4 regions of the Bradyrhizobium sp. USDA 4472 genome follow, and region 3 is predicted to be linked to each of the others. Evidence: predicted binding sites of a transcription regulator. Region 3 holds the regulator's gene; each other region holds the start of a gene.
What was found. Region 3 encodes PhoB, which activates phosphate uptake and scavenging genes when phosphate is short. Its sites were predicted from a motif close to TGTCATNNANCTGTCAT; they were not measured.
Positions count from the first base shown of each region.

Region 1: a site for PhoB is predicted at 5,419-5,435, ahead of phnC (phosphonate ABC transporter ATP-binding protein). Genes of this name have one in related genera too.
Region 2: a site for PhoB is predicted at 2,415-2,431, ahead of ACVWZ4_RS32230 (inorganic diphosphatase). Genes of this name have one in related genera too.
Region 4: a site for PhoB is predicted at 6,154-6,170, ahead of ACVWZ4_RS06975 (YdcH family protein). Genes of this name have one in related genera too.

Region 1 is NZ_JBSSAM010000001.1:1,978,646-1,985,766, forward strand. It holds gene phnH (phosphonate C-P lyase system protein PhnH) at 1-392, opposite strand, end outside; gene phnG (phosphonate C-P lyase system protein PhnG) at 397-861, opposite strand; gene phnF (phosphonate metabolism transcriptional regulator PhnF) at 970-1,698, shown strand; gene phnE (phosphonate ABC transporter, permease protein PhnE) at 1,706-2,551, opposite strand; gene phnE (phosphonate ABC transporter, permease protein PhnE) at 2,548-3,432, opposite strand; gene phnD (phosphonate ABC transporter substrate-binding protein) at 3,517-4,446, opposite strand; gene phnC (phosphonate ABC transporter ATP-binding protein) at 4,510-5,319, opposite strand; gene ACVWZ4_RS09000 (transferase hexapeptide repeat family protein) at 5,494-6,150, shown strand; gene ACVWZ4_RS09005 (alpha-D-ribose 1-methylphosphonate 5-triphosphate diphosphatase) at 6,147-7,121, shown strand, end outside.
Region 2 is NZ_JBSSAM010000001.1:6,819,097-6,826,217, reverse strand. It holds gene ACVWZ4_RS32235 (carbohydrate porin) at 152-1,531, opposite strand; gene ACVWZ4_RS32230 (inorganic diphosphatase) at 1,683-2,291, opposite strand; gene ACVWZ4_RS32225 (DUF3303 domain-containing protein) at 2,695-2,970, opposite strand; gene ACVWZ4_RS32220 (YybH family protein) at 3,101-3,532, opposite strand; gene ACVWZ4_RS32215 (MFS transporter) at 3,795-5,090, opposite strand; gene ACVWZ4_RS32210 (acetyl-CoA C-acyltransferase) at 5,204-6,400, opposite strand; gene ACVWZ4_RS32205 (enoyl-CoA hydratase) at 6,531-7,121, opposite strand, start outside.
Region 3 is NZ_JBSSAM010000001.1:3,181,965-3,189,085, reverse strand. It holds gene ACVWZ4_RS14620 (acetylornithine transaminase) at 1-28, opposite strand, end outside; gene ACVWZ4_RS14615 (GcrA family cell cycle regulator) at 483-995, shown strand; gene phoB (phosphate regulon transcriptional regulator PhoB) at 1,096-1,803, opposite strand; gene phoU (phosphate signaling complex protein PhoU) at 1,826-2,542, opposite strand; gene pstB (phosphate ABC transporter ATP-binding protein PstB) at 2,554-3,378, opposite strand; gene pstA (phosphate ABC transporter permease PstA) at 3,375-4,220, opposite strand; gene pstC (phosphate ABC transporter permease subunit PstC) at 4,222-5,211, opposite strand; gene pstS (phosphate ABC transporter substrate-binding protein PstS) at 5,360-6,373, opposite strand; gene ACVWZ4_RS14580 (ATP-binding protein) at 6,525-7,121, opposite strand, start outside.
Region 4 is NZ_JBSSAM010000001.1:1,560,544-1,567,664, reverse strand. It holds gene ACVWZ4_RS07025 (hypothetical protein) at 1-418, shown strand, start outside; gene ACVWZ4_RS07020 (tetratricopeptide repeat protein) at 509-1,162, opposite strand; gene rpsU (30S ribosomal protein S21) at 1,291-1,593, opposite strand; gene aqpZ (aquaporin Z) at 1,853-2,575, shown strand; gene ACVWZ4_RS07005 (5-(carboxyamino)imidazole ribonucleotide synthase) at 2,669-3,775, opposite strand; gene purE (5-(carboxyamino)imidazole ribonucleotide mutase) at 3,772-4,260, opposite strand; gene ACVWZ4_RS06995 (GGDEF domain-containing protein) at 4,402-5,109, shown strand; gene ACVWZ4_RS06990 (hypothetical protein) at 5,111-5,362, opposite strand; gene ACVWZ4_RS06985 (hypothetical protein) at 5,392-5,598, opposite strand; gene ACVWZ4_RS06980 (YdcH family protein) at 5,721-5,927, opposite strand; gene ACVWZ4_RS06975 (YdcH family protein) at 6,256-6,438, shown strand; gene ACVWZ4_RS06970 (NAD(P)/FAD-dependent oxidoreductase) at 6,627-7,121, opposite strand, start outside.

The sequences.
Region 1 (7,121 bases), 1.2 Mb from region 3:
TGGATGATCACCGTGGTCGAACGGTCAGGATATTCGTTGGTGCCGAGCGCGAAGCGCTCGAACGGGGGCAACGCACCGCCGTCACTGATCAGAGCGAACGCCGCGATGGAGGCATCCTGCACCACCGGCGCACCGCTGTGGAACTTCAGCCATTTCAGGACGTCGGGGCTTTCCGCCATCCGAGCATCGAGCCAGAGCGGCGTGTCATGATCGAACAGCGTCAGCGCGATCGCGGCGGTGCCACGCATCATCGTCTCAGGTGTTCCGGCCATCGGCAGGATGCGCTGGACCGAGCCCGGCCGCGCCATCGCATCCATGACCGAGCGAAAGGTCGATTGCGCCGACAAAACCTTGTCGGCGAACCCCGGCGGCAGTTCCGCAATCGTGGTCATGGCCTCACCCTTCACCGCGCACCATGGTGTAGAAATCAACCTTCGTCGCAGCGGTCTCTTCCGCCGCGCGCCTGCGTCTCGTCATAAGCTGCTCGCGCAGCGGCGCGATAACGTCGCGCTCGACAGCCGCGCCAAAATCGCGCGACTGCACCAGCGCGTCGCACAGCGCGATCAGCCGCGCCTTCTCGCCATCGCGCCCGAGCGTGTAGCCGAAGCCGACCTCGCCGCTCGCAAGCCGCACGGCGGCGCGCGACACCGTCGCCTCGCCGAGATTGAACGGCGCGCCATCGCCACCGATCCGGCCGCGCAACATCACCAGGCCGTTCTCCGGCGCGCGTAACTCCTGATGGCCGGGCAAGGAGATCATGCGCAGGCGGGCGGCGATCTCGCCCGCCTCCGCATGCGCCAGCACAGCCATGGCGGCCTGGCGCTGGGCTTGCTGGGTGTTGTGCTGGGTCACCGAATCCACCGACTCTTGTCGAACTCAAGTTGTCTATGATACTAGACAACTTGATACGGAAACGCCATGACCGTTTCGTGACAAACGTGTGATTTTCGGGCTAGGCTGATCGCCGACATGAGCATGCAGGACACCGCCTCTTCAGGCGTCGCGCTGTGGCGCCTCGTTGCCGACGGCATCGAGCGCGGCATCGCCGACGGCCGTTTTGCCACAGGCGACAAGCTGCCGGGCGAGATGGAGATCGCCGAAACCTATCGCGTCAACCGCCACACCGTGCGGCGCGCGCTGGCGGCGCTCGCCGACCGCGGCATCGTGCGCGCCGAGCGCGGCAGCGGAACCTATGTCGAGGCGCAGAAGCTCGCTTATCCCCTGCGCTCGCGCACGCGCTTCTCGGAGATCGTCGGCGCCGACGGCCGCGAGCCGCATGGAAGGATGATCGAGGCGTCGGAGGACGTCGCAACGCGGGAGTTCGCGCGGGAGCTCGGATTGAAGACAGGCGCGCCGCTGGTCAGGATCGAAGCCATCCGCCTCGCCGATCGCAGGCCGATCTGCGTCTCCACCACCTGGCTGTCGGCAGAGTGGTTTCCCGACGCCGGCACGGTGTTTGCCGCCACGCGCTCGATGACGAAGATGCTCGAGCATTACGGTATCAGCGACTACCGCCGCGGCGCCACGAGGATCACGGCCGGCATCGTGGACGCGACCGACGCCGCGCGGCTCGATCTGCCGTTGGGGCGGCCGATCCTGGTGGTCGATGCGACGGATCTCGATCTCGGCGGCAAGCCGCTGCTGACCAAGCACTCGCGGTTTGCAGCCGAGCGGGTGGAGTTTCTGGTGGAGCCGTAGGGAAGGCTCAGGCTACGGCCCGCCGCCCAATGATCGCAAAGCGCAGCTTGCCCGAGATGAAATCGATCGCGGCGACTGCGACCAGGATCATCAGGATCAGGAAGGATACCTTCTGCCATTCCAGCACGCGGATCTGCTCGGCGAGCTGGAGGCCGATGCCGCCGGCGCCGACGATGCCGATGATGGTTGCCGAGCGCGTGTTGGACTCGATGAAGTAGAGCACCTGGCCGGCGATGACAGGCAGCACCTGCGGCATCAAACCGAAGCGGATCTCGTGCAGCACGCCGCCGCCGGAGGCACGGATGCCCTCGACCTGCTTCTGGTCGGCGCCTTCGATCGCCTCCGAAAACAGCTTCCCGAAGGCGCCGAAATCCGACACCGCGATCGCGAGCACGCCGGCGAACGGGCCGAGCCCGACGACGTTGATCCAGACCAGCGCCCAGATCAGGGTGTCGACGCCGCGGATCGAATCGAGGAACCGCCGCACCGGGAAGCGGACCATTTCAGGCACGATATTACGCGCCGCAATCAGGCTGACCGGCAGCGCCATCAGTGCGGCCAGCGTGGTGCCGAGCAGCGCGATCGACAGCGTCTCGCCCAGCGCTTTCAGATAAAGCGGCAGCGACGAGCCGGGATCGGGCGGCATCATCATCATGCCGATCCAGCCGAGCTGGCTCAGCCCCGAGATGAAACGCGAGGGCGAGAAATCGAGATCGACCAGGCCGAACACGAAGATCGCTAGCGCAGCGAGCAGCATCATCGGCGTCGCCAGGCGCGACGACGCCGGGCGGTCGAAGACGTCGGGATAGCGCGCGCGGAACTCCGCAGTGTTCACTTCAGGCGGCTTGCTCAATTTCGCGCCTCCCTGCCAAACAGGCGGCCGCGCACCCAGCCGGTGGTGATGTCGATCAGGAAGACCGTGACGATGATGGTGACGAGGATGGCGCTGACATCGGAGTAGTAGAACTTACGGATCGCGACGATCAGCTCCTGCCCGATGCCGCCGGCGCCAACAAAGCCCATGACAGAAGCTTCACGAACGTTGATCTCGAAGCGCAGCAGCGCGTAGCTGGCATAGCCCGCCGAGACCTGCGGCAGGATCGCAAATCGCATGCAGGAGATCCAGCTCGCGCCGGTGGAGCGGATACCTTCGGCAGGCTTCATGTCCGCATTCTCGACGATCTCCGAGAACAGTTTTCCGAGCGCGCCGGTCGAGTGGATCGCGATCGCCAGCACACCCGCGACCGGACCGAGGCCGAAGGCCATGACGAAGATCAACGCAAACACGATGCCGGGCACCGTGCGCGCGAATTCAAGCAAGCGCCGCACCGTGAAGCGCAGCCAGGCCGCGGGCGAGGTGTTCTCAGCGGACAAGAAATTCAGCGCGAAGGCGAAAACGCTGCCGATCAGCGTGCCGACATAGCTGATCAGCAGCGTCTCGCCGAGCAGTCTCAGCCATTTGTGCCAGCCCCAGAACCACTCGCCAGGATTGGTCCAGACCCGCTCGCCGCTATCGAGGGTCAGGATGCGGTCGAAATAGCTGACGAAGTTGCCGAAATAGCTGAAGAACGTCCGCAAATTCACCTCGGCGCCGATCGAGGCCACAATCAGCGCGACGACGAAGACGGCGAGGCCCGCCAGCAGCCGCAAGCGCTTGCGTGCGACCGCCTTGCGATAGGCGGCGTTGAGGGCGGCGAGCTGCTGCTCGGGAAGGATCGAAACCGCAATCGTCATCGAAGGCACAGATCCAGCACAGACAGATCCATCAAGAACAGAGCCAGGTCCCTCGACCCGGCTCCAGTACATGTCCCGACGAGGTCAGGACGCCTTCTTGCGCAGATTGTCGACGAACTTGATCAGCTCGATGGTCTTGTTGTAATCGTCGGTGGCGACCGGCTCCCAGGGCTTGTTCTTGCCGTCGGAGAGCTTCTTGAACGCCTCGGGGTCCTTCGTCGCCGCATCGAGGAAGGCCTTCTTGATCGCGGCCTTCATGTCGTCAGGCAGATCGCTGAGATAGGCATAGGGCGAGTTGATGATGAGGTCGGACTTCACGATGATGCGGAAATCCTCCTTCTTCATCGGCGTGCCGTCGGCCGACTTCACCATGCCCTTGTTGAGCATGCGGGTCAGGTTGGAATCGTCGTCGGCGTTCCACCAGTTGGCGGCGACATCGACGGTTCCTTGCGCGAGCGCGAGAACGGCGTTCTCGTGGCTGCCGGTGAAGACGACCTTGGAGAAATAGGCATCGGGATCGATCCCCATCGCGTTCAGCTTGAAGCGGGGCATGTTGTTGCCGGACGTGGAGTTCGGATCGACCAGCCCGAGGTTCTTGCCCTTGAGATCCTCGATCTTCCGGTACGGCGATTTCGCCAACACGTAGAACACCGAGTAGTAGCCCTTCGAGCCGTCGGAATTGACGTCGATGACGAAGGCGTCGGTCTTCACGCCGGTGAGGCGGGCACGCGCAAAGGAAGCCGGACCGTAATAGCCGATCTGGATGTTGCCGGCGCGCTGGCCCTCGATCAGAGCCGCGTAGTCGTTGGCGACACGCAGTGTGACCTTGATGCCAAGCTCCTTGGACAGATAGCTGATGAAGGGGGCATAGCGCTCGGTCACGCCCGAGCCGTTCTCGGCCGGAATCGCGGCGAAGGTGATCTCCGGATATTTCGTCCTCCAGTCTTCGGCGGAGGCGGATCCGGCAAAGGTCAGCGCGGCTGCGCCGGCGAGAATGAGTCTGCGAGTGATCATGATGTCCTCTTCATGTGATAGGATCGGTTGACGCAAGACTGGCAATAATGGATGCGGCGCGGCTCAGGCAGCCGCGGCCCTTCCGAGCGCCGGGACGCCCTCGGGCGCCGGCGCAGGCGCGCCGCCCATGATTTCGGCGGCTTCGAGATCATAGAGCTCACGCGCGACGAGGTCGGTCAGTGCGGACGGGGCGCCATCGAACACCACCCGCCCCTGCGCCATACCGATCAGACGGTCGCAATAGCTGCGCGCCAGATCGAGCGAATGCAAATTGCAGATCACGGTGATGCCGAAGTGCTTGTTGATGCGCAGCAGCGCGTCCATGACGATCTTGGTGTTGCGCGGATCGAGCGAGGCGATCGGCTCGTCGGCGAGGATGATGTCCGGCTGCTGCACCAGCGCCCGCGCGATGGCGACGCGCTGCTGCTGGCCGCCGGAGAGCTGGTCGGCGCGCTGGGCGGCGAGCGCGGCGATGTCGAACTGTTCGAGCGCCGACATCGCCAGCGCCTTGTCTTGCTCGGGCCAGACCTGCGATAGCGAGCGCCAGGCCGGCATGGTTGCCAAACGACCCATCAGCACATTGGTCAGCACGTCGAGCCGGCCGACCAGGTTGAACTGCTGGAAGATCATGGCCGAGCGCGCCCGCCACTGCCGCAGCTCCTTGCCACGCAGCGCGGTGACGTCGAGGCCGTCGAACAGGATGCGGCCCTGCGTCGGCGTCACCAGACGGTTGATGGTCCGCAGCAAGGTGGACTTGCCGGCGCCGGAGCGCCCGATCACACCGACGAAGCCGCCGGGCGAGATTTGAAACGAAGCGTCGTCCACCGCGGCTTTTGCGCCGAACCGGCACGTCAGACCTTCAACCACCAGCATGCAGCGCTCCAGAGTAGCTGGAGCCCACCGCTAGCGCCGGCGGTTGACACTCGTGTGACATGAGCACGACGGTGCGGCGATCCAACACAGCTCATCCCCTGTCATTGTATCGTCATGATGATGTCATCGGGCCGCTCGAAGACGAGCGCCCGCCCTCGAAATTTCGGATACAACATGACCAAGGTGCTTTCGGTCGAGCCGACCATCGATCCTTCGGCGAAACTGCACGAGGTCAGGCTCGGCGCCTACACCGAGGTCGGCGCGCGAACGATCCTGCACGAGGTGGCGATGGGCGATTACTCCTACGTCGTCAACGACGCGCAGATCACCTGCACCACGATCGGAAAGTTCTGCTCGATCGCGGCGATGACGCGGATCAATCCCGGCAATCATCCGATGCACCGCGCCACGCAGGCGCATTTCAGCTACCGCTCCAGCGCCTACTTTCCCGGCGAGAGCGACGACAGCGAGTTTTTCGAGTGGCGACGCCAGCATCATGTCCATATCGGCCACGACGTCTGGATCGGCCATGGCGCGATCGTGCTGCCGGGCCGCAACATCGGCACAGGCGCGGTCATCGCAGCCGGCGCCATCGTCACAAAGGACGTGCCGGCCTATGCCATCGTCGCCGGCAATCCCGCGCGCATCGTCCGCCGCCGGTTCTCGGAAGAGATTGCCGGGCGGCTTGCCAAGCTGGCATGGTGGGACTGGGATCACGACAAATTGCGTGAAGCGCTGCCCGATTTCCGCAAGCTCGCGATTGAAGATTTCCTCGGAGCATACGAAGCAGGGGCAAGTTTCCCTTCCAGCAAACGAAGCGCGGTCGCGTGACAGACATTTTCATCGAGGGTGGCCGGACGCTGATCGGCTCCGAGCTCGCCGAAACTTCCCTCGCAGTTTCAGGAACCGACATCGCGCAGATCGATGCATCCCGCGGCCGGGCACGGCTGGCGATCGATGCGCGCGATCTTCTGGTGCTGCCTGGAATCGTCGATCTGCACGGCGACGCCTTCGAGCGGCAGATGATGCCGCGCGCCGGCGTCGAGTTCCCGATCGACGTCGCGCTTGACGACACCGACCGCCAGGTCATCGGTAACGGCATCACCACGGTATTCCACGCCACCACCTGGTCGCGGGAGCCGGGCCTGCGCAGCGGCGACAATGCAAGGCGCCTGCTCGAGGCGATCGAGCGGCAGCGTCCGCGCTTCGCCGCCGATACCCGTTTTCATCTGCGCCACGAGACCTACAATCTCGATGCCGAAGATGAGATCAGCCAGTGGCTCGGAGAGGGCCGCGTCGACCTGTTCGCCTTCAACGACCACATGGACGGGGTCGTTGCCGACATCTCCAATTCACGCAAGCGCAACCGCATGGTGGAACGCACCGGCCTGTCGAGCGAAGACTTCGACAAGCTCGTCACGCATATCGTCTCGCGCGCCGCCGATGTTCCGGCGTCGATCAACCGGCTCGCAGCAGTGGCCCGCGCGGCCGACGTGCGGATGCTCTCGCACGACGATGCGACGCCGGCGATGCGCAAGTCATTTCGCGACATGGGCGTGAAGCTCGCCGAGTTTCCGATCAATGAGGAGACGGCGCGCGAGGCCGCGGCTGCCGGCGACGCCATCGTCTACGGCGCGCCGAATGTCGTGCGCGGCGGCAGCCACACCGGCTGGACCAAGGCGTCCGACATGATCGCGAAGGGCCTCTGCTCGGTGCTGGCCTCCGACTACTACTATCCGGCGCCGCTGCTCGCGGCCTTCCGCGTGGCCGCCGAGGGCGTGCTGCCGCTGACCGAAGCCTGG
Region 2 (7,121 bases), 3.6 Mb from region 3:
CTAAACGCAGCCAGGACAATTAAAGCGAGCTGTTACGGAAGACTGGCTGGGCTCGCGCGACCTGATCGATCCCGTGATGGGCCGGCGGCATTGCGGGCCGCTCCGGCCGCCAGCAAGCGGTCGGTTGCGCGAGCAGGATCTTGCTTGCGGCCTAAAATTTCAGCGTCGTTCGCAGACCTAGCACCGCAGCGTTCTTGAGCGCCTTGCCCGGCATTGGTCCCAAGGGGTCGGTCGCCCCTCCGCCGGGATGGATGATGTATTGGAAATTCGGCTGAAGGGTCCAGCCATCGCGTAGCTGATACTGGTAGACGGCCGTCAAAAGTCCTTCGAAGCTGCGCGCCGGCCAGGATGGCCCGACCATCGCCCGATAGTCGGCGTCGAGCGCCTGGGCTCGCTTCGAGACGTGGGCGTAACCAGCCGCGATGCCGAACTTGTCGTCGGGACGCTTGTCGCTCAGTCCGATCAACTCGAACCCGGCGTCCGCATAGAGATCGATCAGGTTGCGGTCGGCTGGCGCACCCGAGACGCGGGCGAACACGCCGATTCCGCGATCGTCGCTCTTCGGCACGCGATAGAGCTGCTGCTCGAAGACGGCCCATCCTCCGACATCACCCGCCAACATGAGGGGCGTACCGCTGCTGGCCGCAGCGGCGAGTGACACTCCATTGTTGGCAAGTTGCAGATCGGAAAACGATCCGAAGTGACGCCAGCCACCGAGCTTGATTTGCCCCGTCAGATTGGGATCGCCCTTTTTGTTGTTCCAGGCATACTGGATCTGGCCAAGGAGAAGGGGTGGATCGTTGACGCGGAAATTGACGCCGTAACGGTCGCGCTCTTGCGGATCGCCGGGACCAGGGCCCGCCTGGTTGCCGTCGAACACGCCGCCAAGCACAGACAGGTGATCCGTCACGTTGACCAGCAGGCGGGTGCCCATCGCGGCCAGTGGCGGTGAAGGCCCGCCGCTTGGCAGGTCCAGCGATGTGATCGCCGGCCAGCCCATCGAGGCGTTGGTAAAGACGTCGGTGTATTTCGTATTGAAGAACTCGCTGTCGGCGGCAAGCTGACCGAACTTGAGCGAGACCTTCTTGTCGCCCCACTGCTTCTCGAAATAGGCTTCGTACAAGCGGGTGGACGGCAGCGCTTCAATGCCGCTGACGACCAGGAAATTGCCGAGATAATTGCGCGACAAGCCCTCGCCGTGAATCTGGAACATGTTGGCGTGAAAGGTCAGCTTGTCGATTCCGGCGAGCTTCTGCAGGTCGACGTCGACCGCGAGATTAAGCCGGCCTTCGTAGATCACACCTTGCTTGAGGCCGCCCGTGACATTTCCGAGCGTCTCGCCGATGTAGGTCGCGGCAAACTTGACTCCATGTTTTTCGAAGGGGTTTGGCAGAAGCCCAAGCGTCTTTTCCTCAACGGTGCTTTCGCCGGTATCGGGATCGGCGGGCTTGTCGTCATCGGTTTTCTTGTCGTCCTGTGCGACAGCGTGCGATCCTGCAAGCAGGCTCGCAAAAGCCGTGGCCTGTATCAGGCACTTGGCTGACCTGCTCAGCTTGAATCGCAACAAGATGCGGCCCCCTGGAATGGAAGGATGCGCGACCGCTCAAGGGGCGCCCCCGCCGAGGGTACAGTGGCACCTGATGGGCTTCCGCGCACCTAACATTTGTTGATGTTCCGGCGTTTTAACTGGACAAACGTTTAATGGTCTTCACGGCGTGCCGGGGTCCGCGCCAGCCCAGGAACTCGAGCTCCTTGTTCTCGAGCACGTTGGTGGCACGGAAGAACTCTTCGAGTTCGCCTCGCGCGCGCGAAGGCAGATGGCGGATGTCCCGCAGGTCCGTTTCGAGCGGCGATCGATCGGGTACCGCGAACACGCGATCATTGCGCTCCCTCTTGCCCTTGCTTTTCTGCTCCATCTCGAGAATGCCGATCGGTTTGCATTTGAGGACGACGCCAGGATACGTGCGCGCATCATGTATGATCAGGACGTCGAGGGGATCTCCATCCGGAGCTTTGGTCGAAGGGATGAAGCCCCAATCATAGGGATAGCTGAGCCCCGCCATCAGCGGTTTCGCGAGGGTGAAAATGTGGAATTTCGGATCGAAGTCCAGCTTGCATGTGCTCGCGCGGGGAGTTTCAACGACCGCGAACACGTGGTCGTCGTCCGCCCATGTCGGAAGCTTCAGGACGTTCGTCATCTCGTACTCTTTCCGTACACTCTCATACCTCCGGTTCTCTAAGAACTGAAGCACGTCAACGATCGTTCCAGATTTCATCGATTGGATCGCCACGGACAGATTCGGTTCTGGGACCCGTCAGCGACAGGATGACGTTGCCGTTCCGATCGAGGGAGATCGTATGGTCGAAGCTGCGGCGACCATTTTCCAGGGCGAGGAAGATGGCGCAGACGCCGGATGACGGCCCGATCACGGCCAAAGGACACGATGGGAGGAACGATTTCCGGCGCGCCGCATTCAACGCGTATGAGGAACCTATATTTCGGCATCAGCGCTCTCGCTGGTGCGCTGGTTCTCTTCACGATCTGGCTGGGCCAGCATGAACGGCAAGCCTCGATCGAGCGCCTTGAGCAATGGGAGCTTCGGTCTCCGGCTAAGCCCTAGCGGCGACGAGCATGTCACTACCGCCGGTTCGGCGGCGGCAGTGACGTGGAGATCGATGATGAGCGCTTGACGGTCAACGTTTGGGGAGTGACGCCATGACCTCGCCCGCGTCTCCGTCCTCGAGGCAAGGCGTGACTGTCAATGGAAGCAGGTCAGACCATTGCGCGAGCCAACGATACATGGCTTTCGGATCACTCGATTCAGAGATCGCAAATCCCTGTCCATTCATGCCATGCCAGCGACCGAGCATCCTGACGCCCTCCGGGGGCGCGCCACCGGTCTCCAGAAAGCGGGCGACGGCTGCGTTGAAGGTTCCTTGGGGTACGCTCCAGGTGGTTATGAATTTCATGCGATTCTCCCATGACCAGAATTATCGGATGAATGTCGCGGCTGTGCCGCGTAGGCACGATAGCGCCGGCGTCTCGAATGACAACGGCGAATGAACAGGTGCGTCGGTTTGATCCAGTTGCCGTAAGACGCTATTTGCCGTCGTTCCAGATGTCGGTGGTCAGCTTCCAGTCCTCCCCGACTTTCTCCCACACGACGACATATTTTCCGCTCACCTCCTGCGGGGAGGCTCCCTTGGTCCTCAATACGAACGTGCCGATCTCGCGTGCCGCGGACGAGCCTAGCGGTTTGACATCCAGCGTTGTGAGCTTCGGATCGGTGACTTGTTCAGCCATGCTTTTCCACATTGCCTCGATGGCCGTTCGGCCCTTCACCATCGCGGACCCCGGTGGCAATGCGATCGCATCCGCGCTGTAGAGGGACGCAATCCCGGAAAAATCGCCCTTGTTGAACAGTTCGAGCCATTTCGCATTGTTCGCGTCGATCTCGGCCTTCTGAGCCAAAGCCGGCGCGCTCAACGAGATCACGATTGTCGTCGCTAATGCTATGTTGCGCATGATCATCTCCAGACCAATGTACGATGCGGATGCAGGGCAGTCGCCAGTCTCGACAGAGGATGCGTTGAATGACGCATCCCAACCCCGGGGCAGGCGCGACAGCAATTCCGGGGAATTACCGTCAGCACCATTGACGAAGCTGCGCAGTGGATTGCAAGCGCTCGCGCCCGGCCTTGCCTGCGCCCGTTCTCAAGAGAGGGGCGAAGAAGAGAGCAAAGCTCGGGCGAAATGAGCCGCGAGATAGCGGACGTGTGTCCCGGCCGGAGTGCTAGGCCATCGCGGGTTTCGCCTGTGGCTTCGGCTGTCGCGACAACGCCAGCACGATCAGAGAAGCGAACACGCAGAGCGCGCCGGCGATAAAGAAGGCAGGCAAATAGCTCTGCAGCAGCGTCCGCGACAGGCCCGCGCCGAATGCTGCGGTGCCGGCGCCGAGCTGATGGCCGGCGAAGATCCAGCCGAACACCAGGTTGGCGCGCTCGGGTCCGAATTTCTGCGCGGTGAGGCGCACCGTGGGCGGCACCGTCGCGATCCAGTCAAGGCCGTAGAACATCGCGAAGAGCGACAGGCCATAGAACGAGAAATCGCTGAACGGCAGGAAGATCAGCGAGAGCCCGCGCAGGCCATAGTACCAGAACAGGAGATAGCGATTGTCGTAGCGGTCCGACAGCCAGCCCGACATGATGGTGCCGAAGAAATCGAAGATGCCCATCGCCGCCAGCAGGCTTGCGGCCTGAACCTGCGGGATGCCGAAATCGAGGCACATCGGGATCAGGTGCACCTGCACGAGCCCGTTGGTCGAGGCGCCGCAGACGAAGAACGTCGCAAACAGGATCCAGAACGCAGATGACTTCGAGGCATCGCGCAGCGTGCCGAGCGCGACTGCCGTGATCGAGCCGTTGCTCACCGGCGGAGCGGGCAAGGGCTCGGTGCCTTCGTCGCCGAAGGGACGCAGGCCCACATCGCTCGGCCGGTCGCGCATCACGAGCGCGACGGCGGTCGCCGAGACGCCGAGCATGATGCAGACGAAGCCGAGCGCGAGGCGCCACCCGTAACGTTCGGTCAGGCTTGCGAGCAGCGGCAAAAACACGAGCTGGCCGGTGGCGACGCTCGCAGTCATGACGCCGATGACCAGGCCCCGGCGCGCCGCAAACCAGCGCGTCGCGATGGTGGCGCCGAGCACCAGCGCGGTCATGCCGGTGCCGATGCCGATCACCACGCCCCACAGCGCCACGAGCTGCCAGACCTGCGTCATGCCGAGCGAGAGCACCAGCGCGGAGACGACGATGAGCTGCGCGGTCAGGGTGACGTTGCGCAGGCCGTAGCGATTGAGGAGGGCGGCGGCAAACGGCGCCATCAGCCCGAACAGGATGAAGCGGATCGACAGCGCCGAGGAGATTTCAGCCGTGCTCCAGCCGAACTCCTTCTGCAAGGGAACGATGAATACGCCGGGCGCGCCGACGGTGCCGGCGCTGATCAGCGCGGCGAAGAAGGTCACGCCGACCATCACCCAGCCATAATGGATGTTGCGACGGCCGAGTGCGGCCGAAAGCCAGTTCGAGATCATTGCCCCTCAATCCAGGTTGGCGGGGTCAGGGACACCCGCGTCATCGTTGCAGTCTGGCACGGGAACGGGAAGTCTGAAATGACGGACTTCCCTCATTTTCGGACTTCAGCGCGTCAGAGTGCGGGACGCTCCACCGCGATCGCAGTGGCCTCGCCGCCGCCGATGCAAAGCGCCGCGACGCCGCGCTTGAGGTTGTTGGCCTCGAGCGCATGCAGCAGCGTTACGATCAGCCGCGCGCCGGTGGCGCCAATGGGATGACCGAGCGCGCAAGCGCCGCCGTTGATGTTGAGCTTGTCACGGGGAATGCCGAGGTCGCGCTGCGCCGCCATCGCCACCACGGCAAAGGCCTCGTTGATCTCGAACAGGTCGACGTCACCGGCGCTCCAGCCGACCTTGTCGAGCAGCTTTCGGATCGCCGGGATCGGCGCCGTGGTGAACCATTGCGGCTCCTGGCTGTGGGTGGCATGGCCCTTGATCTCGGCAATCGCTTGCAGGCCATTGCGATCGGCGAGCGACCGCTTCGTCAGCACCAGCGCTGCGGCGCCGTCGGCGTTGGCGGAGGAGGCCGCCGGCGTGATGGTGCCATTGGCGCGGAAGGCCGGCTTCAGTCCGGGGATCTTGGCCGGATCGACCTTCAGCGGATGCTCGTCATTGGCGATGATGCGCGGACCTGCCTTCTCGGTCAGCGTGATCGGTGCGATCTCGGCCTTGAACGCGCCGCCCTCGACCGCCTTGCGCGCGCGGCCCAACGTTTCCATCGCGTAGGCGTCCTGGTCCTTGCGGGTGAACTGATAGGCTTCGGCCGTGGCTTCGCCGAAATCGCCCATGGAGCGGCCGGTCTCGTAGGCGTCCTCGAGACCGTCCATCATCATGTGGTCGATGATGCGATCATGGCCGGCGCGATAGCCGCCGCGTGCCTTCGCCAACAGATACGGCGCGTTGCTCATGCTCTCCATGCCGCCGGAGACGACGATTCCGGCCGAGCCGGCGCGGATGATGTCGTGCGCCAGCATGGTCGCCTTCATGCCGGAACCACAGACCTTGTTGACGGTGGTGGCGCCGGTGGCATCGGGGAGGCCCGCCGCTCGCGCCGCCTGACGCGCCGGCGCCTGGCCCTGGCCGGCCGGCAGCACACAGCCCATGAACACCTCGTCGACCTTTTCGGGCGCAAGCTTGGCGCGTTCCAGCGCGGCATTGATCACATGCGATCCGAGCTTGTGCGCGGCAAGCGGCGACAACTCGCCCATGAAGCGGCCGAGCGGGGTGCGGGCGGCGGAGACGATGACGACGGGATCGGCGGTTTCAGCCATGACGAAGCTCCCTGCGATGGCGTTGGATGATGATCATCATATGATGCGGCGCAAAAAATGCAACCGTGCCCGGCATGAGAAATTGTCGTGGTTCCGATGAATTGTCGTCGCGTGATCGCAGGGCGTCCGCTTACCGCTTCCTGTTCGCAAACGCCTGCATCAGTCGCGTCGGCTCGTCCGTCAGGAACGATTGGCCGAACACCTTGACGCTGAGGTTGACCGACTCGGTCAGCGGCAGTTCCTCCCACTGCCGCAGCAGCGCCTTCTGCGAGCGCAGCGCTTCGGGGCCGCATTCGAGCAGGACGTTCACCAGGTGCTCGATCTCCCCGTCGAGGCCGCCCGGCGCGGCGACCTTGTCGACCAGGCCCCAGGCCAGCGCCGTCGGCGCGTCGATGTTCTCCGCGGTCATCACCAGCCAGCGGGCGCGGGCCCAGCCGATCAGGCGCGGCAAGAGCGCGGCATGGATCACCGAGGGAATGCCGACGCGAACCTCGGGCATGCCGAAATGCGCATCATGCGCGGCGATCCGGAAGTCGCAGGCCGCCGCCACCTCGAGCCCGCCGCCGAGGCACCAGCCGGGCATGCGTGCGATCACGGGGGCAGGGAATTGGCGTACGGCTTCGCAGAGGTCGCGCAGCCGGCTGATGAAGCCTTCGGCTGACGTCTGGTCGAGCTTCGCCATCTCCTTGATGTCGGCGCCGCCGATCATGCTCTTCTCGCT
Region 3 (7,121 bases):
GCAAATGCGGCGCTGCGCTGTTAGTCATGACGGCCACTTGAATGTTGCGGACGGTGTGGGCGTGCATTGCGCAACGCACCATTGACCAGCCTGAAAACGAAACGTGCCGCCTTTTAAGGGCGGCACGCGTCACCATTTTAGGCCTGGTGAAACGGGTGTCAATGCCGCCCGAACGCCTCGCGACATGCTGAATCCGTAGTCTTGCGGTGGCGATTTTGCGGGATATTCGCCACGGAACATGTGGAAGCGAGTCGCCGGACTCTTGCGCGTGAGTCACGCCATATTGTAGCGTTCGGCTTGTCAGATACGACATCTCGTGCAGCGGTTCTGATCCCAAAAGTCCTCTTGTACCGGCGTAAACGTTCGGGCGTCTGATTGCGCCCGGCGAGCCTTAAGGGATTCTGGCGGCACGGGTTTTTCGAAGCTTACGCATTCGTCGTGCGGCCCCGCAGATGGCGGCGCGCGGTGAAGGAAAGGGTGCCATGACCGTTTTGACCTGGTCCGACGATCGCGTCGAACAGCTGAAAAAGCTCTGGGAGGCCGGACTTTCGGCCAGCCAGATTGCCGCTGAGCTTGGGAATGTCACCCGCAACGCCGTGATCGGCAAGGTACACAGGCTCGGCCTGTCCGGCCGCGCCAAGAGCCCGTCTTCGGCAGCTCCCCGGCCGCGCAAGGCGCGTCCCGCGCAGCACATGATGCGCGTGAGCCGCCCGATCTCGCGGGGCAACACCGCACTCGCCCAGGCCTTCGAGGTCGAGGTCGAGGCTGAACCTGTGACCTTCGACAACGTGGTGCCGATGAGCCAGCGGCTGTCGCTGCTCGAATTGAACGAGGCCACCTGCCACTGGCCGGTCGGCGATCCCTCGAGCGCGGACTTCTTCTTCTGCGGCGGCAAGGCGCTCTCCGGCCTGCCCTATTGCGCCCAGCACTCGCGGGTCGCGTATCAGCCGGCGGCCGATCGTCGCCGCGCGCCGGCGAAGCCGGGTCCGCGCTGAGCATGGCTCCAGACGACAGCGTCCCGGTACCTGCGACGATCGAGACATAAAAAAGCGCGCCCCAGGGCGCGCTTTTTATTTTGCTTGCATGTCACCGTGCTCAGGCCTGCTCGGCCTTCGCGAAGCGGTCGTCGAGCGCGTAGCCGGCGCCACGGACGGTGCGGATCGGGTCCTGCTCGCGGCCGAGATTGAGGAGCTTGCGCAGGCGGCCGATATGCACGTCGACGGTCCGCTCGTCGATGTAGATGTCGCGGCCCCAGACGCTGTCGAGCAACTGCTCGCGCGAGAACACGCGGCCGGGATGCTCCAGGAAGAACTCCAGCAGGCGATATTCGGTCGGGCCGAGGTCGATCGGCCGGCCCGAGCGCGCCACGCGACGCTTTTCGCGGTCGAGCTCGATGTCGCCGAAAGCCAGCACGGTTGCGAGCCGCTCGGGGCTTGCACGCCGCAGCAGTCCTTTCACCCGCGCCAACAGCTCAGGCACGGAGAACGGCTTGACGATGTAATCGTCGGCGCCGGTGGCGAGGCCGCGCACCCGCTCGCTCTCCTCGCCGCGCGCGGTGAGCATGATGATCGGCAGCTGCTTGGTGTCGGACCGCGTCCGCAACCGGCGGCACAGCTCGATACCGGACAGGCCCGGCAGCATCCAGTCGAGCACGATCAGATCGGGAATGTGCTCCTTGAGACGGGTGTCGGCGTCGTCGCCGCGCATCACCGTCTCAACGTCATAACCGTCGCCTTCGAGATTGTAGCGAAGCAGCTCGGTGAGAGCTTCTTCGTCTTCAACCACCATAATGCGTGCGCCCATGGGGTCGTCGCTCCTTGAGGATTCAGGTGTTGGGGACGGTGGTTGCGAAGGTCGTCATGTCGCCCTTCGGTCGCTTGTCGGTGATGGCCTGGCCTTCGATCATGTAGAACACGGTCTCGGCAATGTTGGTGGCGTGGTCGCCGATCCGCTCGATGTTCTTGGCGCAGAACATCAGATGGATGCAGAACGAGATGTTGCGCGGATCCTCCATCATGTAGGTGAGGAGCTCGCGGAACAGCGAGGTGCAGATGGCGTCGACCTCCTCGTCGCCCTTCCACACCACCATCGCCGCCGGCAGATCATGCGCGGCATAGGCATCCAGCACCGACTTGACCTGTTGCTGCACGAGGTCGGTCATGTGCTCGAGGCCACGGAACAGCTTGAGCGGATGGAAATCCGTCTCAAGCGCCGCGACGCGTTTGCCCATGTTCTTGGCGAGGTCGCCGATCCGCTCGAGATCGGTCGCGACGCGCATGGCGCCGACGATCTCGCGCAGATCGATCGCCATCGGCTGGCGGCGGGCGATGGTGAGCACGGCGTGCTCCTCGATCCGCCTTTGAAGCGCGTCGATCTCGGCGTCGGTGATGACCACGCGCTGGCCGAGCGCGACGTCGCGACGGATCAGCGCGTCGACGGAATCGACGATCATCCGCTCGGCGAGGCCGCCCATTTCCGCGACCGACCGGGTGAGCTCCTGGAGGTCGGTATCGAAAGCCTTTGCGGTATGTTCAGAACCCATGTCCTGTCTCCTCAGCCGAACCGGCCGGTAATGTAATCCTGCGTGCGCCGGTCGGTCGGCGACGTGAAGATCTTGCTGGTGTCGTCGAACTCGATCAACTCGCCGAGATACATGAAGGCGGTCTTGTCGGAGACGCGCGCCGCCTGCTGCATGTTGTGGGTGACGATCGCGATCGTGTAATTCTCGGACAGTTCCTGGATCAGCTCCTCGACCTTGGCGGTCGAGATCGGGTCGAGCGCCGAGCAGGGCTCGTCGAACAGGATCACCTCGGGCCGCACGGCGACGGTGCGCGCGATGCAGAGACGCTGCTGCTGGCCGCCGGAGAGCGAGAGGCCGGATGCATTGAGCTTGTCCTTGACCTCGTTCCACAGCGCGCCGCCGCGCAGCGCCTTCTCGACGCGGTCGTCCATCTCGGACTTCGGGATCTTCTCGTAGAGACGGATGCCGAAGGCGATGTTCTCGTAGATCGTCATCGGAAACGGCGTCGGCTTCTGGAACACCATGCCGACGCGCGCGCGCAACAGATTGAGGTCCAGCCCGGGATCGAGGATGTTGGTCTGGTCGAGCATCAGCTGGCCGGTGACGCGCTGGCCGGGATAGAGGTCGTACATCCGGTTGAAGATGCGCAGCAGGGTCGACTTGCCGCAGCCCGACGGGCCGATGAAGGCCGTGACGCGGTTGGTGCCGAGCGCCAGATTGATGTTCTTCAGCGCGTGGTGCTCGCCGTAATAGAAGTTGAGATTGCGCACTGTCACCTTCGCCGGAGCTTCGGGCAGCGGCTGCTGGGCATGCGGGAGCCCGCCGGAGGCGCTCATCGATACGGAAAGGTCACTCATTTTGCGGTCCTCTCGGCGCCAAGAATGCGCGCGCCAATGTTCAGGGCAAGCACGGTCAACGTAATCAGCAGCGCACCGCTCCAGGCGAGTTGCTTCCAATAGGCATAGGGGCTCTGGACGAAGTTGTTGATCGTCACGGGCAGGTTCGCCATCGTCTTGTTCAGGCCGAGGCTGAAGAACTGGTTCGACAGCGCGGTGAAGAGCAATGGCGCGGTCTCGCCGGCGACACGGGCGGTCGCGAGCAGCACGCCGGTAATGAGACCCGAGCGGGCCGCGCGATAGGCGATCCGCTTGATCACCAGCGAGCGCGGCAGGCCGAGCGCCGAGGCCGCTTCACGCAGCGCGTTCGGCACCAGCAGCAGCATGTCCTCGGTCGTACGCAGCACCACCGGGATCACGATGACGGCCAAAGCGAGCGAGCCTGCGATCGCCGAGAAGCCGCGCATCGGCACCACCACGGCGCCATAGATGAACAGGCCGATGATGATCGAGGGCGCCGACAGCAGGATGTCGTTGATGAAGCGGATCACCGAGGTCAGCTTGTCGTTGCGACCGTACTCGGCGAGATAGGTGCCGGCGAACAGGCCGAGCGGCGCGCCGATGCCGACGCCGATCACGGTCATGATCAGCGAACCCACGATGGCGTTGCGCAGGCCGCCTTCGGTCGAGCCCGGCGGCGGCGTGTCGGCGACGAACAGTTCGAGGTTGAGGCCCGCCAACCCGTTGTAAAGCAGCGTCATCAGGATCAGCGCGAGCCAGGTCACGCCGAAGGCGGCGGCGGCGATGCAGAGCGTGCGGACGACGATGTCCTTGCGGCGGCGGCGTGCATAAATCGGGTTCATGTTACTTCCCCGCCTTCCTTTCCAGACGCAGCAGCATCAGCCGGGCGCCCGCGAGCACGAAGAACGTCAGCACGAACAGCAGCAGGCCGAGCAGGATCAGGCCGGACTGGTGCAGCCCGTCGCTCTCGGCGAATTCGGAGGCGATCGCCGCCGAGATCGTCGTGCCCGGCGCGAAGATCGACGACGAGATGCGGAACGAGTTGCCGATGATGAAGGTGACCGCCATGGTCTCGCCGAGCGCGCGGCCCAGCGCCAGCATGACGCCGCCGATGATGCCGACGCGGGTATAGGGAATTACCACGCTGCGCACCACTTCCCAGGTGGTGCAGCCGACTCCATAGGCAGCTTCCTTCAGCACCGGAGGCACCGTCTTGAACACGTCGACCGAGATCGATGTGATGAATGGCAGCACCATGATCGCGAGGATCAGCGCGGCGTTGAACAGGCTGAGATAGGACGGCGGACCTGCGAAGATCGCGCCGAGCACGGGGACGCCATCGAAGATCTTGATCATGAAGGGCTGGAAGGTGTTGGCCAGGAACGGGCCCAGCACGAAGAAGCCCCACATGCCGTAGATGATCGAGGGAATGCCGGCGAGCAGCTCGATCGCCATGCCGATTGGCCGGCGCAGCCATTGCGGGCAGAGCTCGGTCAGGAAGATCGCAATGCCGAGACCGACCGGAATGGCGATCAGCATCGCTATGAAGGAGGTGACGAGCGTGCCGTACATCGGTCCGAGCGCGCCGAGCACGGGCGGATCCGCCGAGGGCGCCCAGCGCTGCGTCCACAGGAACGCGAAGCCGTACTCCTTCATCGCCGGGACGGCGCCGATGATCAGCGAAACGATGATGCCGCCGAGAATGAGAAGCACCGAAATCGCGCTGAGCCGCGTAATCCAGTAGAAGGTGACATCGCCGAGCTTGAACGCGCTCAAAGCCTTGGCGCGATCGTATGGTCCGGCGTCGTCGATTACATCGCTCTGAACGGCCATTTCTGCCACGCCGATCCCCTGTGCCAAGTCATATACGCTTTTGATGGTCTCGTGCCCCAGACTCGGCACGAGGCCTATCCGGGGCAGAAAAGTCGTCACGTCGGCAATGCGGCCGCAGGAGGCCGCACTGCCTCCGAGAGCAAAGAGCTTAGCTCTTGATGTCGGCTGACCAGGTCTTCTCGATCAGCTTCACGACGTTCTCGGGCATCGGGATGTAGTCGAGTTCCTCCGCAGACTTCGCACCCTTTTCAAAGGCGAACTGGAAGAACTTCAGCGCTTCCTGCGACGCGGCCTTGTCGGTCGCTTCCTTGTGCATCAGCACGAAGGTCGTCGCGACGATCGGCCAGGACTTGTCGCCAGGCTGGTCGGTGAGGATCAGGTAGTACCCCGGAGCGCTGGTCCAGTCGGCGTTGGACGCGGCAGCCTGGAACGACTCGTTGGTCGGGTCGACGGTCTTGCCGGCCTTGTTGACCATCTTGGTGTAGGTCAGCTTGTTCTGCTTGGCATAGGCGTATTCGACATAGCCGATCGAGTTCCTGGTCTGGGCAATGTTTCCGGCAACGCCCTCGTTGCCCTTGGCGCCGACGCCAACGGGCCACTCGACGGCGGTGCCTTCACCGACCTTGCTCTTCCAGTCGGCGCTGGCCTTGGAGAGGTAGTTGGTGAAGTTGAAGGTGGTACCGGAGCCGTCCGCGCGGTGAACGACCGAGATCGCTTCCGACGGCAGCTTGGCACCCGGGTTCAGCTTCTTGATCGCAGCGTCGTCCCACTTGGTGATCTTGCCGACGAAGATGTCGGCGAGGGTGGCGCCGTCGAGCACGAGATCGCCGGCCTTCACGCCTTCAACGTTCACGACCGGAACGATGCCGCCCATGACCATCGGCCACTGAGCGAAGCCGTCCTTCTGGAGCTGATCCGCCTTCAAGGGAGCGTCGGTCGCGCCGAAGGTCACGGTCTTGGCCTGGATCTGCTTGATGCCGGCGCCAGAACCGATCGACTGGTAGTTCACGCCATTGCCCGTGTCCTTCTTGTAGGCATCAGCCCATTTGGAGAGGACGGGGAAAATGAAGGTCGAGCCGGCACCGGTGATGTCGGCGGCGAAGGCCGTCGTCGTCGTTGCGGCGACCAAGCCGGCAGCGACGATCGTTTTGATGAATTTCATGCTGGTCTCCATACAGGGGAGCGAAGCGCCCATCAGCGCCCGATCGCGCTCCCCGCGCCGCCCCTTTAGGAGCGGTCGGCTGAGCTTTTACGAAGCTTTCATGACAGTCGGATGACACCATCAAGCAATTGAAATCGCTCGATTTTCTTGTCTAGACGAAAGTCTTGGCCTGGGGAAAACAGGCGGTGAAAGTGGCGCCCTGTTTGGGCACACTTTCGATCAAAAGACGGCCGCGGTGACGATTTAGAATGTGTTTCACCAGGGATAGTCCCAGTCCTGTTCCGCCCTGCAAGCGGCTGTCGCCGACATCGACCCGATAGAACCGCTCGGTCAGGCGCGGCAGGTGCTCGGGCGCGATGCCGGGGCCGAAGTCGCGGACCGTGACCCGGATTTCCTGCGTTCCATCGGTGCCCGAGGGAGCGGTCAGCGACACGATGACGCGCCCGCCGGAGGCGCCGTATTTGAGCGCGTTCTCGATCAGATTCTCGAACAGGCGGAGCAACTCCTCCCGGTCGCCGGCGATCATGACCGGGGTCTCAGGCAGATGGGTCTCGACCTCGACCTGACGTTCCCGCGCCAGCGGCTCGAGCCCATCGGCGACCTGGAAGATGATCGGCAGCAGATCGACCAGGGTGTCGGGCCGCACATGGGCCGACAGCTCCACCCGCGACAGCGACAAGAGATCGTCGATGAGGCGCGCCATGCGGGTCGCCTGATTGTGCATGATGCCGAGGAAGCGCTCGCGCGC
Region 4 (7,121 bases), 1.6 Mb from region 3:
ATCTGCCGAAATCAAGCCTGTCGAGGCCAAACCGGTTGAGAGGGCGCCCGAGCCTTCGGTGCAGGAAGCCTCCCGCGTGCCCGAGGCTCCCCGTGTCGTAACAACGGTGCCGTCGACGGTGCGCCCATTGCCGCCGCCGATCAATGTGTCGACGCCGTCCCCGGAAGCCTATGGCAATGGCGGCGCGTCGCAGGCGTATCCCCCCTACACGGCCTCCGTCGGCAATGATGATCCGAATCGGCTGACACCGCCGGCCGATATTCCGGTGCCGGTGATCGCACCGCCGCTCGACCTGCGCGCTGATGCGGGCGCAACCATGCCTGCGCCACGGCCCAAAACCAATGTCGCCGACGAGATGCTGTCAGGCATGAAGTCGATGTTCCACGCAGTTCTGCCGAAGAGCGCCGCTCCCGACTAAATCGGCGTCTCCGCCCTCCCAAAGCGTTTTCGCGCGACGCGGCCCCCGTTCGCGTTCAGAAAATCCGTCAGCCAAGGCTGAGAGAGACCGTTAGCCGCCGACGCGGGCCAGGCCGCTGCGGGCGGCGTCATCGCGTGGGCGCAACGCGACGGCCTTGTTGTAGGATGCCGCGGCCTTGGCCTTGTCGCCCAGCCGTTCATAGGCCTGGCCCCGAATCGTCCAGATCTGGGCGTTGTGCGGATCGGCTTCGGAGGCCTCGTCGAGGTCGGCCGCCGCCTCCTTGACCTTGCCGATGGCGAGATAGCTGACGGCGCGGCCGAGCAGCGGTTCGGCCTTCTGCGGATTGAGCCCGCTGGCTGCGCCGAAATCGGCGATCGCGAAGTCGTGCTCGTTATTGGCCTGGTAGAGCAGCGCGCGGCCGTAGAGCGCCTGCGCGTTGTAGGGATCGAGTGCGACGGCGCGATTGAACTCGTCCAGCGCGGCCTGCGTCTCGCCCGACTTGGCCAAGCCTTGCGCTTTTGCCGTGTGGGTCTGGGCCTCGGCGACGTTGCCCGGACTGACCGCGCTGCTATCCGGGGTCGCCGCCGCATGGGGCGCTTCCTGCGGCTTGTCCTTCTCCGGCATCAGCGATCCGAGATCGAAGGAGCAGCCGCACAGTGCGATCCCCAGCAAGGTCAGCGCGAGCGGTTGGCGCCAGATTTGGCGTAGCCGCGCCAAGCCGGGCTCGGGGAAAGGGGAGGCCATCTACGGTTCGCTCGCGCTGGTGCCGCATCTGTAGTGCCCCGTCCCAGAAAAGGCACTGCTTTACAAACTAATGACGCGGGCCTGGGCCCGCGTCATTGAAAACTCAGTCCTTCACACTATCGGCAAGATCAGCGGGGTCCGCGCGGGCCTGCACCTGCGCCGGGGCCGCCGCGGCCGCCACGATCACCACCAGGGCCAGCGCCGAACACCGGCTTCGGCTTCATCGGCAGCAGGCCTTCGCGCTGCAGCTTCTTGCGGGCCAGCTTGCGCGCGCGGCGCACGGCTTCGGCCTTTTCGCGGGCCTTCTTCTCGGAGGGCTTCTCGTAGTGACCGCGGAGCTTCATCTCGCGGAAAATGCCCTCGCGCTGCATCTTCTTCTTCAGCGCCTTGAGGGCTTGGTCGACATTGTTATCGCGAACGAGAACCTGCACGCGGCATCCTCTTCAGTGGATCGGATTTGAATTCTGGTAAGTCAAAGGGGATGGCAAAAAGCGCAAGCCCTTAACCTTGAGGGCGCGGATGTATCAGACAAAACCTGGGATGTCCACCTGCCAAGCGGTATTTCGGGCCAAGTTCAGCCACTAAATGCGGCGAAAATGCTCCCGTGTGGCCCCGATTGGGGAGAATCGGCGGTAAGAACGGCCGCTGCGGACATTGTTCCAGCGTCTTTGAAATCAGGGGAGACATCTCATGGACATGAAGAAATACGCGGCCGAGGCCATCGGCACGTTCTGGCTCACATTTGCAGGCTGTGGCAGCGCCGTGATCGCGGCCGGCTTTCCGCAGGTCGGCATCGGCCTGGTCGGTGTGTCGCTGGCCTTCGGCTTGAGCGTTGTCACCATGGCCTATGCTATCGGCCATATCTCGGGCTGCCACCTCAACCCGGCCGTCACGGTTGGCCTCGCCGCGGGCGGTCGCTTTCCGGCAGGCCAGATCCTGCCGTACGTGATCGCGCAGGTCTGCGGCGCGATCGTCGCGGCAGAACTGCTCTACGTGATCGCCAGCGGTGCGCCCGGCTTCGACCTCGCCAAGGGCTTTGCCTCCAACGGCTATGCTGCGCATTCGCCCGGCCAGTACAGCTTGGTGGCCTGCTTCGTCACCGAGGTGGTGATGACCATGATGTTCCTGTTCGTCATCATGGGGGCGACCCACGGCCGTGCGCCGGCGGGTTTTGCCCCGCTCGCGATCGGGCTCGCGCTGGTCATGATCCATCTCGTCTCCATCCCCGTCACCAACACTTCGGTGAACCCGGCACGTAGCACGGGTCCTGCGCTGTTCGTCGGCGGCTGGGCGCTGTCGCAGCTTTGGCTGTTCTGGGTCGCACCGTTGATCGGCGGCGCGCTGGGCGGGGTGATCTATCGCTGGCTCAGTGAGGAGCCCGCCGGTGTCGTCGCCGGCGTGAAGACGGCGTAGCGCGTTTTCGAGCGAAGTGGATGCCGGTACGCGCAAAGAAAAAACGCGTCGAAACAACACCAAAAATGGGATCGCAGCTCTGCTGCGGTCCGCTCACTTGCGGTTTGAAGGCCTGACCTCGGTGACGTGGCCCATCTTGCGGCCGGGGCGCGGGGCGCCCTTGCCGTAAATGTGCACGGTCGCGCCAGGCACGCCCAGCCACTTCTCGTAATCGTTGATCTCGTCGCCGATCAAGTTGGTCATGGTGACGACCTCACCGTGCCGCACCGGCTTGCCGAGCGGCCAGCCGGCGATGGCGCGGATGTGCTGCTCGAACTGAGAGACCGATGCGCCGTCGAGCGTCCAGTGGCCGGAATTGTGCACGCGCGGGGCGATCTCGTTCACCAGCACTCTGGGCCCGGAACCGTTGCCGAGCACGAACATCTCCACGGCGAGCACGCCGACATAGTCGAGCGCGGTCGCGATCTTGCCGGCGATGCTGCGCGCCTCTTCGGCGAGCGCATCCGGAATCAGCGCAGGCGCGCGGGAAATCTTCAGAATGTGGTCGCGGTGCTCGTTCTCGGTGACGTCGAAGCACTCGACCTGGCCTGTGGCCGAGCGCGCGGCAATCACCGAAATCTCGCGCTCGTAAGGTATGAAGGCTTCCAGGATAGCCGATTTGGTGGCGAGACTGGTCCAGACCTTGGCGATGTCATCGCCCTCGCGGATGATGGCCTGGCCTTTGCCGTCATAGCCGAAGCGGCGGGTCTTCAGCACGGCGGGCAGGCCGATCTTCGCGATCGCCTCGCGCAACGACGCGACCGAGGTGACGTCCGCGTAGGCAGCGGTGCCGATGCCGAGCCGCGTCACGAAATCCTTTTCGGCCAGACGGTCCTGCGTCGTCTCGAGGATCTTGCGGTTGGGCAGCACGGGGCGGCGCGCGTCCAGCACCATGGCGGCCGCAGCCGGTACGTTCTCGAATTCATAGGTGATGACGTCGACGTCGTGAGCGAACAGCTCGAGTGCCTCGACGTCGGCATATTCGGCGCAGGTTGCGTTCAGCACGACGTCGAAGGCCGGCGAATCAGGATCGGGCGAGAACACCTGGCAGCGCAGGCCGAGGCGTGCCGCGGCCATGGCCAGCATGCGACCGAGTTGTCCCCCGCCAAGGATTCCGATGGTGTCGCCGGGGTTCAGCTTCACCTGCTTTGCGTCAGTCACGCCTTGTCCTCCGGGCGCTCGGCGATCGCCTCGGTCTGCGCCTTGCGCCAGGCGGCGAGGCGATCGGACAGGGCCGGATCGGACAGTGCCAGCACGGATGCCGCGAGCAGCGCCGCGTTGATCGCGCCGGCCTTGCCGATCGCGAGCGTGCCGACCGGAATGCCGGCGGGCATTTGGACGATCGAATAGAGCGAATCGACACCCTTGAGCGTCCTGGACTCCACGGGAACGCCGAACACCGGCAGTTCCGTCAGCGCCGCGGTCATGCCCGGCAGATGCGCGGCGCCCCCGGCGCCGGCGATGATGACCTTGAAACCTGCAGCCTTGGCGCCTTTGGCAAAGCCGAACAGCCGGTCGGGGGTGCGGTGTGCCGAAACGATGCGATTGTCGGAGGCGACGCCAAGCGCGGCGAGCGTGTCGGCGGCGTGCCGCATCGTCTCCCAGTCCGACTGGCTTCCCATGATGATGGCGATCGGCGCGGTCATGACGTCAATTATGCTCGGAAAACAGAAAGATAGGCCAGATTAACGGTTCCGGCCGGCGGCTCGCAAGGCGGTGGCAAGGAGAAGGGAATGCACTATCCTGACTTGGTGAATCCCCGCAAGCCTTCATTGAGCAGGAAGCCCATGAAGAAACCAAAAAGGGCGACCGCTGCGAAGGCCAAAAAGGGCCGGAAAACCGGCGGGAGCCGAACCAAAACTGCTCCCAAGCGGGCCAGGCCCTCCGCGCCGTCTCGCGCGGCCACAGCCGGCGCGGACATCAGCAAGGCGACCATCCGCGGCCTGCGGATCAAGCTGACGCAGGCGCTGCGCCGCGTCGCCGAACTCGAAGCTGCGGCCGACACCGACTTCCTGCTCGATATTCCCAACCGGCGCGGCTTTGAGCGCGAGCTCCAACGCGCCGTCGCCTACATGAGGCGCTACCGCGCCAGCGGCGCGCTGATCGTGCTCGACGTCGACCGGCTGAAGCCGATCAACGATTCCTTCGGCCATGCCGCCGGCGACGAGGTGCTGAAGGCGATCGCCACGACGCTGACCCGGCAGATCCGCGCCTCCGACGTGGTCGGCCGCCTTGGTGGCGACGAGTTTGCCCTGCTGTTGTGGAATCTCGGCGAGGCCGATGCGAAGGCGAAAGCTGTTATCCTCGAACAGGCGATCGACGGTTTGTCATTCACCTTTCGTGGTCAGCAGGTGATGGCCGGCGCTTCTGCCGGTGTCGCGCTGCTCGGTGCGCAGTCCGATGCCACCCGCGCGCTGGAGGAGGCCGATGCCGCCATGTATGTGCGCAAGGCGCACCGGCGTCACGAGCCGCGGATCAGGCTCGTCAACAGCTAAATTAAAGGGTCGCGAGATCTTCCGGCACGTTGCCGAATTTGCGCAGCAGCGTGGCGTCACCGAATTCACCGGTCATCGGATCGCCGCTGCGACTGAACGCGACCGCGCCGATATGGCCGGGACCGTGCGCCAGAGCCTCTGCGCGCCGTAAGGCGGCCGTCGGGCTCTGGCATTCCTCGGCGGCGCCCGCGACAGGCGATCCGTCGGCATCAATCAGGAACGGCATTGCAACGTAGTAGGTCACATCAGACATGGCGTTGCTCCAATGGTGCGCCTCGAGGTTCAGGCCGCGCTGCTTCTGCTACGTGAGGATTCCGGAATGCAGCCGGCCGAAATCGCTGCCTGCAATTCCTCCAGCTCGGCTTCCAGATATTCGTTGGCCATGATCAGCGCCTTGATGGTGCTGCGCAGATTGCCGTCGCACATCGCGATCGCCTGATCACAGGCTTGTTCATAGTGGCCGTTGTCGAGAGGGGCGGGGACTGGCATCTGCGGTGTCCTTGCGGGTTGTCCTTGGGTGTTTCCGGCATATTGGGGCCGGGACAAATGTTCTTATTTTGTTCTTTTTGAGTCAAGCGGATTCGACTCCGCACTTCCGCAGCCGCTGTGGATCAGGCGATGATGTCCGGCGTGATCTGGTCTTCGATGAAGGCGATACGGTCGCGCAACAACAGTTTGCGCTTCTTCAACCGCTGTAACCGCAACAGGTCGGGGGCGGGCGATTGATGCAGTGCATCGATCGCCGCATCGAGATCTCGGTGTTCCTGCTGCAACCGGGTGAGCTCGGTTTCGAGCTCACGCTCGTCTTCATGGGTCATGTCTGCGGTGGCCGAAAACCGATAGGCTTGAGATCAAGGCTGTGGATGCCCTGTGGAAATTATCGTCCTTGCGCGGCGCGATCGCAAGCGATCTGCACCTCCACGCACCGCTCCATCGCAAGATATTTCAACGATTCGGAAGCAGTGTCGCGCGAGCACATTGATATCATGGATTTTTCGTCGCGTGGTTCCGTACTCACGGTTCGTTACATATGAATTTTCAAAAATGACGGCGCGACGACGGATACCCATCGACAGAACGAATCGGTGATGTAGAGTCCCTCGTCCGGATCGAATCCAAGGTTCACCCCTACCGAGGAGGTTTCGAATGACAATTCAGGCACATCTGGTTGAATTGGAACGGAAGCATAAAATTCTCGAGAACGAATTGCACGAGGCTCTCGTGCACCTTTCAACAGACGACCTGCAAATTGTTGAGTTGAAGCGCCGGAAGTTGCTGGTCAAGGACCAGATCGAACGTCTGAAGAACACTGGCGATACGCTTCACTAGTAACCCCTGTAACAGTGTAGAGTTTAATCGCATCCTTTCACGCAGGGATCAGCGCGTTTGTGCTCATCCCTGCGGCAGGATGCGCGCGCTGCGCGATGATCGTCGCGCAGCTTTTTTGTTTGGACGCGTTTTCGTGACGCGACCCGGTCCGCGCTTCGCTCGAAAATGCTCCCTAGATGTCCGTCAGCCTAGATGTCCGTCAGCTCGGCGACGTGGTCCGCGATCGCGAGCGACGACGTCAGTCCCGGCGATTCGATGCCGAACAGATTGACCAGGCCTGCGACCCCGTGGTCGCGCGGACCCTGCATCAGGAAATCCTGCGTAGCGACCGCCGGCGGCACGATCTTCGGGCGGATGCCCGAATAGCTCGGCATCAGCGCGCCATCGGGAAGCGTCGGCCAATATTTGCGGATTGCCGGATAGAAGCGCTCGGCGCGCGACGGATCGACTTCATAGTCGATCGTCTCGATCCATTCGACGTCGGGGCCGAAGCGCGCCTGTCCTGCCATGTCCAGCGTCAGATGTACGCCAAGCCCGCCGGGCTCGGGCACCGGATAGATCAGATGCGAGAACGGTGCGCGCGCATTGCAGCTGAAGTAATTTCCTTTGGCGAGATAAGCAGGCGGAATCCGATCGACCGGCATGCCGTCGATGTGGCGCGCCACTGATGTCGCCGAGAGCCC